Regions from separate parts of the Mycobacterium sp. NGS34 genome, predicted to be linked through region 1. Evidence: riboswitches for the same ligand, from Rfam matches in the RefSeq annotation. Region 1 holds a riboswitch; the other holds the start of a gene.
What was found. A riboswitch is a leader RNA that binds a small molecule or an ion and turns the genes downstream of it on or off. The one in region 1 is predicted to bind cobalamin.
Positions count from the first base shown of each region.

Region 2: another riboswitch for cobalamin. It lies ahead of AC5Y7V_RS09285 ((2Fe-2S)-binding protein); the one in region 1 lies ahead of AC5Y7V_RS07555 (PPE family protein).

Region 1 covers NZ_JCALDM010000002.1:543,157-548,755, reverse strand. The annotation lists gene AC5Y7V_RS07565 (PE domain-containing protein) at 1-379, shown strand, start outside; gene AC5Y7V_RS07560 (AMP-binding protein) at 399-2,042, opposite strand; cobalamin riboswitch at 2,122-2,304, shown strand; gene AC5Y7V_RS07555 (PPE family protein) at 2,340-3,905, shown strand; gene AC5Y7V_RS07550 (cation efflux transmembrane domain-containing protein) at 3,910-4,566, opposite strand; gene AC5Y7V_RS07545 (class I SAM-dependent methyltransferase) at 4,717-5,599, shown strand, end outside.
Region 2 covers NZ_JCALDM010000003.1:83,424-89,022, reverse strand. The annotation lists gene AC5Y7V_RS09305 (DUF5313 domain-containing protein) at 1-155, opposite strand, end outside; gene AC5Y7V_RS09300 (limonene-1,2-epoxide hydrolase) at 158-589, opposite strand; gene AC5Y7V_RS09295 (glycosyltransferase) at 653-1,819, shown strand; gene AC5Y7V_RS09290 (DUF3046 domain-containing protein) at 1,843-2,037, shown strand; gene AC5Y7V_RS09285 ((2Fe-2S)-binding protein) at 2,028-2,708, opposite strand; cobalamin riboswitch at 2,747-2,877, opposite strand; gene recA (intein-containing recombinase RecA) at 3,043-5,184, shown strand; gene recX (recombination regulator RecX) at 5,156-5,599, shown strand, end outside.

The sequences.
Region 1 (5,599 bases):
GGTGAACTCGGGCTTCGGCAACACCGGGATCGGGGTCTCGGGCTTCTTCAACTCGACCACCGGCGGATCCGGGACCGACGGCAGCGTCTCAGGCATTGGCAACCACTTCAGCGGCGCGGACCCCCTTTTCGGTTTCGACGGCTTCGCCTCGGGCTTCTTCAACTCGGCCAGCGGACCGTCATTCATCAACGGCGAGACCTCGGGCTTCTTCAACTCGGCCACCGGCGGGACCATCGCGAACGGGCAGAATTCCGGCTTCTTCAACGTCGGCATCCCGGGCAGCGTGGTGGGCGCCGGCAGCAGCGGCCAGATCTCCGGCCTGCTGAACTTCGGCACCCTCCTGTCCGGGTTCTTCAGCCTGAGCCGGCTGTTGCCGTAGCGCCCTCGCGGCCAACAGCTCACGGCTGATCTGGTACCGCCTGGACTGATTGCCCCGCTCGCACGCCCAGCAGCCGCTTGAGCACCTTGCCGCCGGCGTTGCGGGGCAGCGCGTCGACGAACAGCACGTCACGGGGAATCTTGAAGCGCGCCAACCGGTTCCGCACATACTCCTGGACGTCGCGCTCGGTCAGCGACGCGCCCGGCCGCGGCACGACGTAGGCGCGCAGGCGCTGCCCGAACTCCTCGTCGTCGACGCCGACGACCGCGACGTCGAGGATGCCGGGGTGCTGCGCGAGCGCATCCTCGACCTCGCCCGGGTACACGTTCTCCCCGCCGGACACGATCATCTCGTCGTCGCGCCCGTCGATGAACAGCCGGCCGGCGGCGTCGAAATGGCCGACGTCGCCGGTGGACATCAGGCCCCGGATCGACTCCTTGGTGCCGCCGCCCGTGTACCCCTCGAAGGCGAGCACGTTGCCGACGAAGATCCGTCCCGGCGTCCCGGGTGGCGCCTCGCGCCCCTCGCCGGTGAACACCTTGACAACCGACCCGGGCACCACCCCACCGACGCACCCCGGCGCGACGGCCAGGTCGGCGGGCGTGGCGATGGTGGCGTAGGCCACCTCGGTGGAGCCGTACATGTTGTAGACGACGGGCCCCAGGTCGCGCAGGGCTCGGGCGGCGAGCGCGGCACCGAGCTGGGATCCGCCGACGAACACGATGCGCAACGAGGTCAGGTCGCGCTCGGCGAGGGCCGACCAGCCCAGGTCGAGAATGCGCCGCAGCATGACGGGCACGACGATCATGGCGCTGGCCCCGTGGGCGGCGACGCTGTCCAGCGCCTGCTCGGCGTCGAAGTGGCGGCGCAAGACCAGCGTCGAGCCCAGCACCATCGCGTACATCGCATGGCTGAAACCCATCGAATGAAACAGCGGCACACAGCATTCGGTGACTTCGCGGCCGCGGAACGGCACCTTGCCGAGCAGCCCGCCGACCGGGATCAGCGAGTAGGGCTCGGAGCGCAGGGCGCCCTTGGGGACGCCGGTCGTCCCGCTGGTCGAGATGACGATCTTGGGCCGGCCGCCGGAGCTCGGCGGCGGGCCGGGGTCGCCGCGCTCGATCAGCGCGTCGAGGGTGTCGGGCCCGGGCGTGTCCGCCCACGCCCGAAGGCGGCCCAACCGCGGATGGGCGTCGGCGACCACGCCGGCGTACTCCTCGTCATAGACCAGGAGGTCGACACCCTCGCGGGCCAGCACCCCGGCGAGCTGGCTGCGGCCGAAGCCGGTGTTGAGCAGCAGCACACCGGCGCCCGACTTGGCGGTGGCGTAGACCGCCTCCAGGAAGCCGCGGTGATTGCCCGTCAGGATGGCAACGCTGGCGCCGGGGCCGAGGCCGCGCCGGCGCCACTCGTTGGCCAGCGCGTTGGTCCGCTCGTCCAGCTCCCCGAAAGTCAGCGGCCCACGCTCGTCGATCAGCGCCAGCCCGTCGCGATCCCGCGCGGCCGCGATCGCCGTCGCCGCACCCATCAGGCCGTAGCGGTCGAGCGCCCGGAGCACCGGCACGATCCGGCCGGGCGGCATCGTTCGCAACCCCCCGGACCGGGCATACATCAGCAGCGACGAGGTTTCCAACCCGAGACGCCTGAGCACTTTCGCGGTCATTGCTTTGACTCTGCCCATCGATCGCGGCGTCGCTAAGGGCGCAACGCCACCACCGGCCGGGACTTTGGTCACGGCGCGCCGACCGCGGGCGTGCGACAATACTGCGCGTAAGGCGATGACGATGCAGGAAGCCGGTGCGAATCCGGCGCGGTCCCGCCACTGTCATCGGGGAGCGACCCTCATCAGCCACGGCGTGAGCTGGAAGGCGAGGCGAGCAGCGATCCGAGAGCCAGGACACTCGCGTCGTCGCATCCTGCGACCCGGGGCGGTGTACCCCGAGAGAGCTGGCAATCCCTCATGCCACATTCGTCATGGCAGCGCGCCCCGATCTGGATGGCGTCCCCGCCGGAAGTGCACTCAGCGTTGATCAGCAGCGGCCCCGGGCCGGGCGCGTTGCTCGCGGCCGCCGCGGCCTGGAGCGCTCTCAGCGCCGAATACGCCTCGGCGGCACAGGAACTCGAATCGCTACTGGCGGCGGTGCGGGCGGGGTCGTGGGCCGGCCCGGCCGCCGAATCCCATGCGGCCGCCCACGCCCCGTATCTGGCGTGGCTGGAGCGGGCCGGCGCGGACAGCGCCGCGACGGCCGCCCAGCATGAGATCGCGGCGGCCGCCTACACCGCCGCGCTGGCGGCGATGCCGACCCTGGCCGAGCTGGCCGCCAACCACGCGGCCCACGCGGGGTTGGTGGCGACGAATTTCTTTGGCATCAACACGATCCCGATCGCGCTGAACGAAGCCGACTACGCGCGGATGTGGATCCAGGCCGCCACCGTGATGAGCGGGTATCAGGCCGCGACGACGGCGGCGGTGGCGGCGGCACCCCGGGCCACCGCGGCGCCGCAGATCGTGACGGCCGATGCGCTGGTGGCCGCGGCCGCCGCGCCATTACCCCCCGACCGGCAGGACGACGTCCTGCAATGGTTGCAGCGCAACGGGTTTACCGACTTTTACTACACCCACCTGCAGCCGTTGATCGACTCGCTGATGCTGGACCCATTTTTCCAGTCGATGTTCTCCGGCTTCGATCCGTGGCTGCCCGTGCTGGGCAATCCACTGAGCTTCCTCAGCCCGTTCAACATCGCGTTCGCCCTCGGCTACCCGATGGATTTCGGTTCCTACTCCGCCTTTTTGGCGGAGACGTTCGCGTTCATCGGGCTGGATGTCACCGCGGCTTTCGCCTCGGGCAATCCCACGACCATCGGCTGGACCCTGGTTTTCGTCACCGTCGAAGCCGTCGGCACGGTCATCACCGACACCATCGCGTTGCTCAAGACCCTGCTGGAGCAGAACATCGTGCTGCTCACGGTTTTCCTGCCGCTGATCACCGCCTCCTTGGCGCCGCTGGCCGCCGTCCCCGCCACGCTGGGCGGCCTGTCCGGCCTGGCCGGCATCAAGGGCCTGATCGTCGTGGTGCCGCCCGCGGTGCCCGCCGCCATGCCGCCGGTGGTCGCGCTTGCCCCGGGCATCCCGGCCCCGAGCCCGCCCCCGCCCGCTCCGGTCCCGGCGCCGGCTCCGGCCGCCGCCACCGCGGCGGCGCCGATGGCCGGGCCCCCGCCACCGGCCGGCGCGCCACCGACGCTGACCGGGGCGGCCATGGGCGCCGGCATGGACGGCTCCGCCTATCTGGTCGGTCACCTCAGCGCGAACACCCGTCGGACGGCGGGCGCCGCCGCGCGGAAGGAGGCGCCGGAGCCGGACAACGCCGAGGCCCCGGCGGTCGCGGCGACGCCCGAGCAAGCCGGATCGCCGCGGCGCCGTCGCCGGCCCAAGGCGACGCGGCCGGGCCGCGGCTACGAATACATGGATCCCGAGTCCGAGGCACCGCGCCTGCCGATGCTCCCCCAAACGTGGGAACCCCGGTGACCGCTCAGCAGCTGCAGGAGTGGCCGCGCCACGTCCGGACGCCCTGCCACGCGGCGGCCCCGGCGACCCCGAGCCCCACCGCGGGGTCGACCCACCACGCGCCCGACCACAGTCCCGTCAGCGCGAGCGTGATCAGCACCCCGGCGGCCTGGACGCCGCACAGGTAGTTCTGCGTGCCTTCGCCCTCGGTGGCCTCCGAACCGAGCCGCGCGCCCAGTCGGTGGTTGGCCCGGCCGAGGATCGGCATCAGCACCAGGCCGAGGGCGGCCAGCGCGATGCCGATCACCGACGTCTCGGCGTGGTGCCCCTCGGTCAGGTCCCGGACGGACTCGGCGGCGATGTAGGGGGCGGTCAGCCAGAACGACACCGCCACACCGCGTTGCGCGCGCCGCTCGGCCGTCTCGGACAGCGCCCGCGCGCCGCTGAACCTCCAGATCACCATCGCGCTGGCCAGCGCCTCGGCCCCGCCGCCGAGCGCCCACCCGGTCAGCGCGATCGACCCGACCGCCAGCCCCTGCCATAACCCGACGCCGCCCTCGACCAGCACCACGACCATGCTGACCCAGGCCAACTGGCGCGCCCACCGGGCGTCGGCCCGCCAGCCCGCACCCCGGCCCCCGGCGACGTGGCATTCGCCGACGACGGCGGGCGAAGTGGTCATTGCGCGAGGCTAGCGACGGCGGGGTGGGCGTGCGGGCCCGCACACGCGGACGTAACACAACCGTGTCCCGCCTCTTACACACCGCACCCCCGGCCGGCGTCCGGGCGCCGTCGTTATTGTGGCTAACCAGTAGCGGCGAGAAGGGACGGCATGGCGCGCACCGAGAACGACACCTGGGACCTGGCGACCAGCGTGGGGGCCACCGCCACCATGGTGGCCGCCGGACGCGCCCGCGCGACCCGGGACGCGCTGATCGACGACCCCTTCGCCGAGCCGCTGGTGCGCGCCGTCGGAGTCGACTTCATGACCCGGTGGGCCGCGGGCGAATTGAGCACCGAGGACGTCGACATGCCCGGCGCCCCGTGGGGCATGCGGCGCATGACCGACATGATGGCCGCCCGCACCCGCCACATCGACGCGTTCCTCGCCGAGGCGCAAAGCGCGGGCATCCGCCAGGTGGTGATCCTGGCCTCCGGCCTGGACGCGCGCGCGTACCGGCTGGCGTGGGCGCCGGGCACGACGCTGTTCGAGATCGACCAGCCGCGGGTCATCGAGTTCAAGACCGCCACCCTCGCCGAGCTCGGCGCCGAGCCCACCGCCGAGGTGCGCAACGTGCCGATCGACCTGCGCGACGACTGGCCGGAGGCGCTGCGGCAGGCCGGATTCGACACCGCCCGCCCGGCGGCGTGGGTCGCCGAGGGCCTGCTCGGCTTCCTGCCGGGCGACGCCCAGGACCGGTTGCTGGACCACGTCACCGAGCTGTCCGCCGACGGCAGCCGGCTGATGGCCGAGGTCTTCTTCAACACGGGCGTCAGCGGGGACGCGCTCAACGCGGCGAGCGGGAAGTGGCGGGAGAACGGCCTCGATATCGCGCTGGGCGACCTGGGTTTCCCCGGCGAGCGCAGCGACGTGGCGACCTACCTGACCGAGCGCGGCTGGCGGCCGTCGCGCACGCCGCTGAATCGGCTGTTGGCCGACGCGGCATTGCCGTTGCAACCCGACGGCCCCGACGCGCCCTTCGCACGCAACCACT
Region 2 (5,599 bases), on a different contig from region 1:
GGAACCGCGACGCGGAGCATCATCCGGCGGGTTGCGCCCTTGCCGGCCAAGTCGTTTCGCACCCAGTCGCGCATCGAATCGGGCAGCCGCCCCCCGGCGCAATACCGAACCATTTGCCACGCGTTCGGCTTGGTGCGGGCCTTGTCGTCGCCCACCGTCAGAACGACGCCTTCAGCGAGGGCACGACCAGCCCCGCCACGCCACGCAGCGTCGCCTTGAACATGTCGAAGAAGTCGAAGTAGTCCCGCCACAGCGTGATTCGGCCGTCGTGCACCTCGAACACGCCGCAGACCCAGAACTGCAGCCGCAGCGGGCCGACGATCAGCGCGTCGGTGCGTTCGGTGAGCACCGCGGCGCCGTCGGCGGCGATGCGGTGGATCTTGACCTCGAACGCCCCGCGGCCCTCCATCGCGCGGAACAGCTTGATCGCCCGGGCGCGGCCGCGGATCGTCGGCAGGCCGACGTTCTCGTAGACGAGGTTGTCGTCCAGCGCGGCCTCGGCGGCCTGTAGGTCCGAATCTTGTAGCGCGTTCAGGAAACCCTCGACCGTGCGGGTGTTCGCGACGCCTGTGTCAGTCAGCTCGGTCATGGCCGCCAGCCTATTCGACCGCGGTTATGCGTGGCGGCCCGGCGCTGTGGCAGGGTGGGGTCGATGCGCATCGCCGTCGTTGCCGGGCCGGACCCCGGGCACTCGTTCCCCGCGATCGCGCTGTGCCAACGCTTCGCCGAGGCGGGCGACGAGCCCGTCCTGTTCACCGGCGCGGAATGGACCGGCGCCGCCCGCGCGGCCGGCGTCGACGCCGTCGAGTTGGACGGGCTGACCGCCACCGACGAGGACCTCGACGCCGGGGCCCGAATCCACCGGCGCGCGGCGCGCATGGCCGTGCTCAACGTCCCGGCGCTGCGCGACCTAGCGCCCGACCTGGTGGTGTCGGACGTCATCACCGCGGGCGGCGGGATGGCCGCCGAGCTGTTGGGGATCCGCTGGATCGAGCTCAACCCGCACCCGCTGTACCTGCCGTCGAAGGGGCTGCCGCCGATCGGCAGCGGGCTGGCGCCCGGCACCGGCTTCCGCGGCCGGTTGCGCGACGTCACCATGCGGGCGCTGACGGGGCGGTCGTGGCGCGCCGGCATCAAGCAGCGCGCCGCCGCCCGGCTCGAGATCGGGCTGCCCGCCGTCGACCCCGGCCCGCTGCGCCGCCTCATCGCCACGCTGCCCGCGCTGGAGGTACCGCGCCCGGACTGGCCGGACGAGGCCGTCGTCGTCGGGCCGTTGCACTTCGAGCCCACCGACCGGGTGCTCGAGATCCCGCCGGGCGCCGGGCCGGTGGTGGCCATCGCGCCGTCGACCGCCTCGACCGGCACGTCGGGCCTGGCCGAAACCGCGCTGGAGTGCCTGATACCCGGGGAGACGCTGCCGGCGGGATCGCGCCTGGTGGTCTCGCGGCTGGGCGGGGCGGAGCTGACGCTGCCGCCGTACGCGGTGGCCGGGCTGGGGCGCCAGTCGGACCTGTTGGCGCACGCCGACCTGATGATCTGCGGCGGCGGTCACGGGATCGTGGCCAAGACGCTGCTGGCCGGCGTGCCGCTGGTCGTCGTCCCCGGCGGCGGGGACCAGTGGGAGATGGCCAACCGGGTGGCGCGCCAGGGCAGCGGGCGGCTGATCCGGCCGCTGACCGCCGACGCGCTGGTCGCCGCGGTCGGCGAGGTGCTCTCGTCGCCCGGCTACCGCGAGGCCGCGGGGCAGGCCGCCGCCGGTGCCGCCGACGTTGCCGACCCGGTGCGGGTGTGCCACCAGGCGCTGGCGCTTGCCCGGTAGCGGCCCTGGGTATGTTGGCGGGCGTGCGGCTGACGGAGTTCAACGAGCGGGTTGTGTTGCGGTTCGGGTCCACCTACGGCGCGTCGGTGCTGGTGGACCACGTGCTGACCGGGTTCGGCGGCCGCACCGCCGCCCAGGCGATCGAGGACGGGGTCGACCCGCGCGACGTCTGGCGCGCCCTGTGCGTCGACTTCGACGTGCCGCGCGATCAGTGGTGAGTGTGCTTTCGTGCGTCACGGCGAAACACGCAGTCGCCGCAGACCGATCTCCCGGGAACGCGATAGAACAGGCAACAGCTGCGACGCCGGAAGCCCAGATGCGAGCCGGTGATCACGCCGGAACCGGCCAGCATGCCGGTGTCCAGTAGGGATTCGGTCATCGCGACGATCGCGGGCCGCAGGTCCGGGCGCGCGACGAGCAGCGCCCGGGACGCCCCGACCAGCGCCGACGCGATGTTGCCGGCCAGCAGGGCAGGAGCCAGCTTGACGCGCAGTCCCGCGGCGAACGGGTTCATGTGCCCTTTGACCACCACGCGGTACAGCGACTTCGCCGACGGGCGGTCCACCGCCCGGCCAACGGGTTCCGGGATGCGCAGTTGCGCCCCGTCGTCGGCGCGCTGCAGGTGCTTGAGGTCCGGGACGACGCCGTGGCCCAGTGCGCACGCCAGCACCGGCGACCACAACCGGGTGGCGTGGCCGAGGTGCACCAGCGAGGCGGCGATCCGCAGGTCCGACGTGTGGTAACGCCGGGCGGTGGCGTCGATCAGATCGGCGAAACCGTCGGCGTAGGACTGCCGGACCGGATGCCACCCGGCCGCGTCGCCACCGACCGTGAACGTGAAAAACCTTTTGTACGAAGATATTTCGGCCAGCTCGGCAGAAATGTCCATGCGCAACCAACCCTCTCTGGGGAAATCCGCCCCAGTGTCGTGAGGAAGCGCTGACGGTGAGTGTCTGGCTCTCGGGTTAGGACGTGTCCGTCCCCGATCACAGTGGCGGGACCGCACCGGATTCACACCGGTTTCCTCTGGTTGAGGCCCCGTCAGCGCCTGTCGGTAGCAAATGTTGCCACACGCCGTTCGCCGTGCCCGGCGTGTCTCCTTGAATCGAACACGTGTTCGGCTACTGTGGTGAGCGTTCGGAGACTTGTCGGACCCCGCGCCTAGGGTCACGGCCAACCGACCGATACCGGTCACCGACACACCGACGATAGGAAGAGGCATCATGGCGCAAGCCCCCGACCGTGAGAAGGCCCTCGAGCTGGCGATGGCCCAGATCGAGAAGAGCTACGGCAAAGGTTCGGTGATGCGTCTCGGCGACGAGACGCGTCAACCGATCTCGATCATCCCGACCGGATCCATCGCACTGGACGTGGCCCTGGGCATCGGCGGCCTGCCCCGGGGCCGGGTGGTGGAGATCTACGGCCCGGAATCCTCGGGTAAGACCACCGTCGCGCTGCACGCCGTGGCAAACGCCCAGGCCGCCGGCGGCGTCGCGGCGTTCATCGACGCCGAGCACGCGCTGGACCCGGATTACGCCAAGAAGCTCGGCGTCGACACCGATTCGCTGCTGGTCAGCCAGCCCGACACCGGGGAGCAGGCCCTGGAGATCGCCGACATGCTGATCCGCTCCGGCGCGCTGGACATCCTGGTCATCGACTCGGTGGCCGCGCTGGTGCCGCGCGCGGAGCTCGAAGGCGAGATGGGCGACAGCCATGTCGGCCTGCAGGCCCGGCTGATGAGCCAGGCGCTGCGGAAAATGACCGGCGCGCTCAACAACTCGGGAACCACCGCAATCTTCATCAACCAGCTCCGCGAGAAGATCGGCGTGATGTTTGGGTGCATGAACTATTCGACCCGTGTGACTCTTGCAGATGGCACCACCGAAAAGATCGGCAAGATAGTCAACAACAAGATGGACGTCGAGGTGCTGTCCTACGACCCGGAGACGGACCAGGTTGTGCCTCGCAAGGTTGTGAGCTGGTTCAACAATGGGCCAGCGGAACAGTTCCTCCAGTTCACAGTCGAGAAGTCCAGTGGTAACGGCAAGTCGCAATTCGCTGCGACGCCCAACCACCTCATTCGCACACCGGGCGGCTGGACAGAAGCCGGTGATCTCATTGCAGGCGACCGAGTGCTGGCCACCGAACCCCATCTGCTCAGCGATCAGCAGTTCCAGGTGGTATTGGGATCGCTGATGGGTGACGGGAACCTCTCATCCAACCGACGCGATCGCAATGGGGTCCGTTTCCGTCTGGGACACGGCGCCAAGCAGTCGGAGTACCTGCAGTGGAAGACCGCATTAATGGGCAACATTCGGCATTCGGTGCGAGAGAACGCAAAGGGCGCGAGCTTTGTCGACTTCACCCCACTGCCGGAGCTCGCTGAATTACAGCGCGCGGTCTATCTCGGGGACGGCAAGAAGTTCTTGTCCGAGGAGTATCTCAAGGCGCTAACACCACTTGCACTGGCTATTTGGTACATGGATGACGGCTCATTCGCATTGCGTTCCAAGGGATTGCAGGAGCGTACGGCAGGTGGCAGCGGGCGCATCGAGATTTGCGTCGAAGCCATGAGCGAAGGCACACGGGCACGATTGCGTGACTACCTTTGTGATACGTACGGCTTGGACGTGCGTCTGCGGCACGCTGGCTCAGCTGGTAAGGCGGTGCTGGTGTTCTCCACTGCTGCCACAGCAAAGTTTCAGGAGATGGTCGCGCCATGCATGGCACCGTCCATGGAGTACAAGCTGTTGCCGCGTTTCCGCAGTCAGGGGATAGTAACGCCACAGTTCATCGAACCCACGCAGCAGTTGGTACCAGCCCGAATTCTCGATGTGCATGTCAAACCGCACACTCGGTCAATGAATCGGTTCGATATCGAGGTCGAGGGCAACCACAATTATTTCGTTGATGGGGTGATGGTGCATAACTCACCCGAAACCACCACGGGTGGGAAGGCTTTGAAGTTCTACGCGTCCGTGCGCATGGACGTGCGCCGCATCGAGACGCTCAAGGACGGCACCGACGCGGTCGGTAACCGCACCCGCGTCAAGGTTGTCAAGAACAAGGTGGCGCCGCCGTTCAAGCAGGCCGAGTTCGACATCCTCTACGGCAGGGGCATCAGCCGGGAAGGCTCGCTGATCGACATGGGCGTGGACCAGGGCTTCATCCGCAAGTCCGGTTCCTGGTTCACCTACGAGGGCGAACAGCTCGGCCAGGGCAAGGAGAACGTCCGAAACTTCTTGGTGGAGAACGCCGACATCGCCAACGAGATCGAGAAGAAGATCAAGGAAAAGCTCGGCATCGGTGCGGTGGTCACCGATGACGCCTCTGGCGATGTCCTCCCCGCTCCCGTCGACTTCTGAGCCCTCCCGCGAGGAGCAGGCGCGGGCGCTGTGCCTGCGCCTGCTCACCGCGAGATCGCGCACCCGCGCCGAGCTGTCCGGTCAGTTGGCCAAGCGCGGATACCCCGACGACGTGCGGGAGCGGGTCCTCGACCGGCTGGCCGCAGTGGGGTTGGTCGACGACGCCGACTTCGCTGCGCAGTGGGTGCAGTCCCGGCACGTGCGGGCGGGAAAGAGCAGGCGCGCGTTGGCCGCCGAGCTGCGCACCAAGGGCGTCGACAACGAGGTGATCACCACCGCGCTGGGCGGGATCGACGCCGGCGCCGAACGGGACCGCGCCGAGCAGCTGGTGCGGGCCAAGCTGCGACGCGAGACGCTGCGCGACGACGACGAGCGGGTGAGCCGCCGACTGGTCGGGATGCTGGCGCGCCGCGGC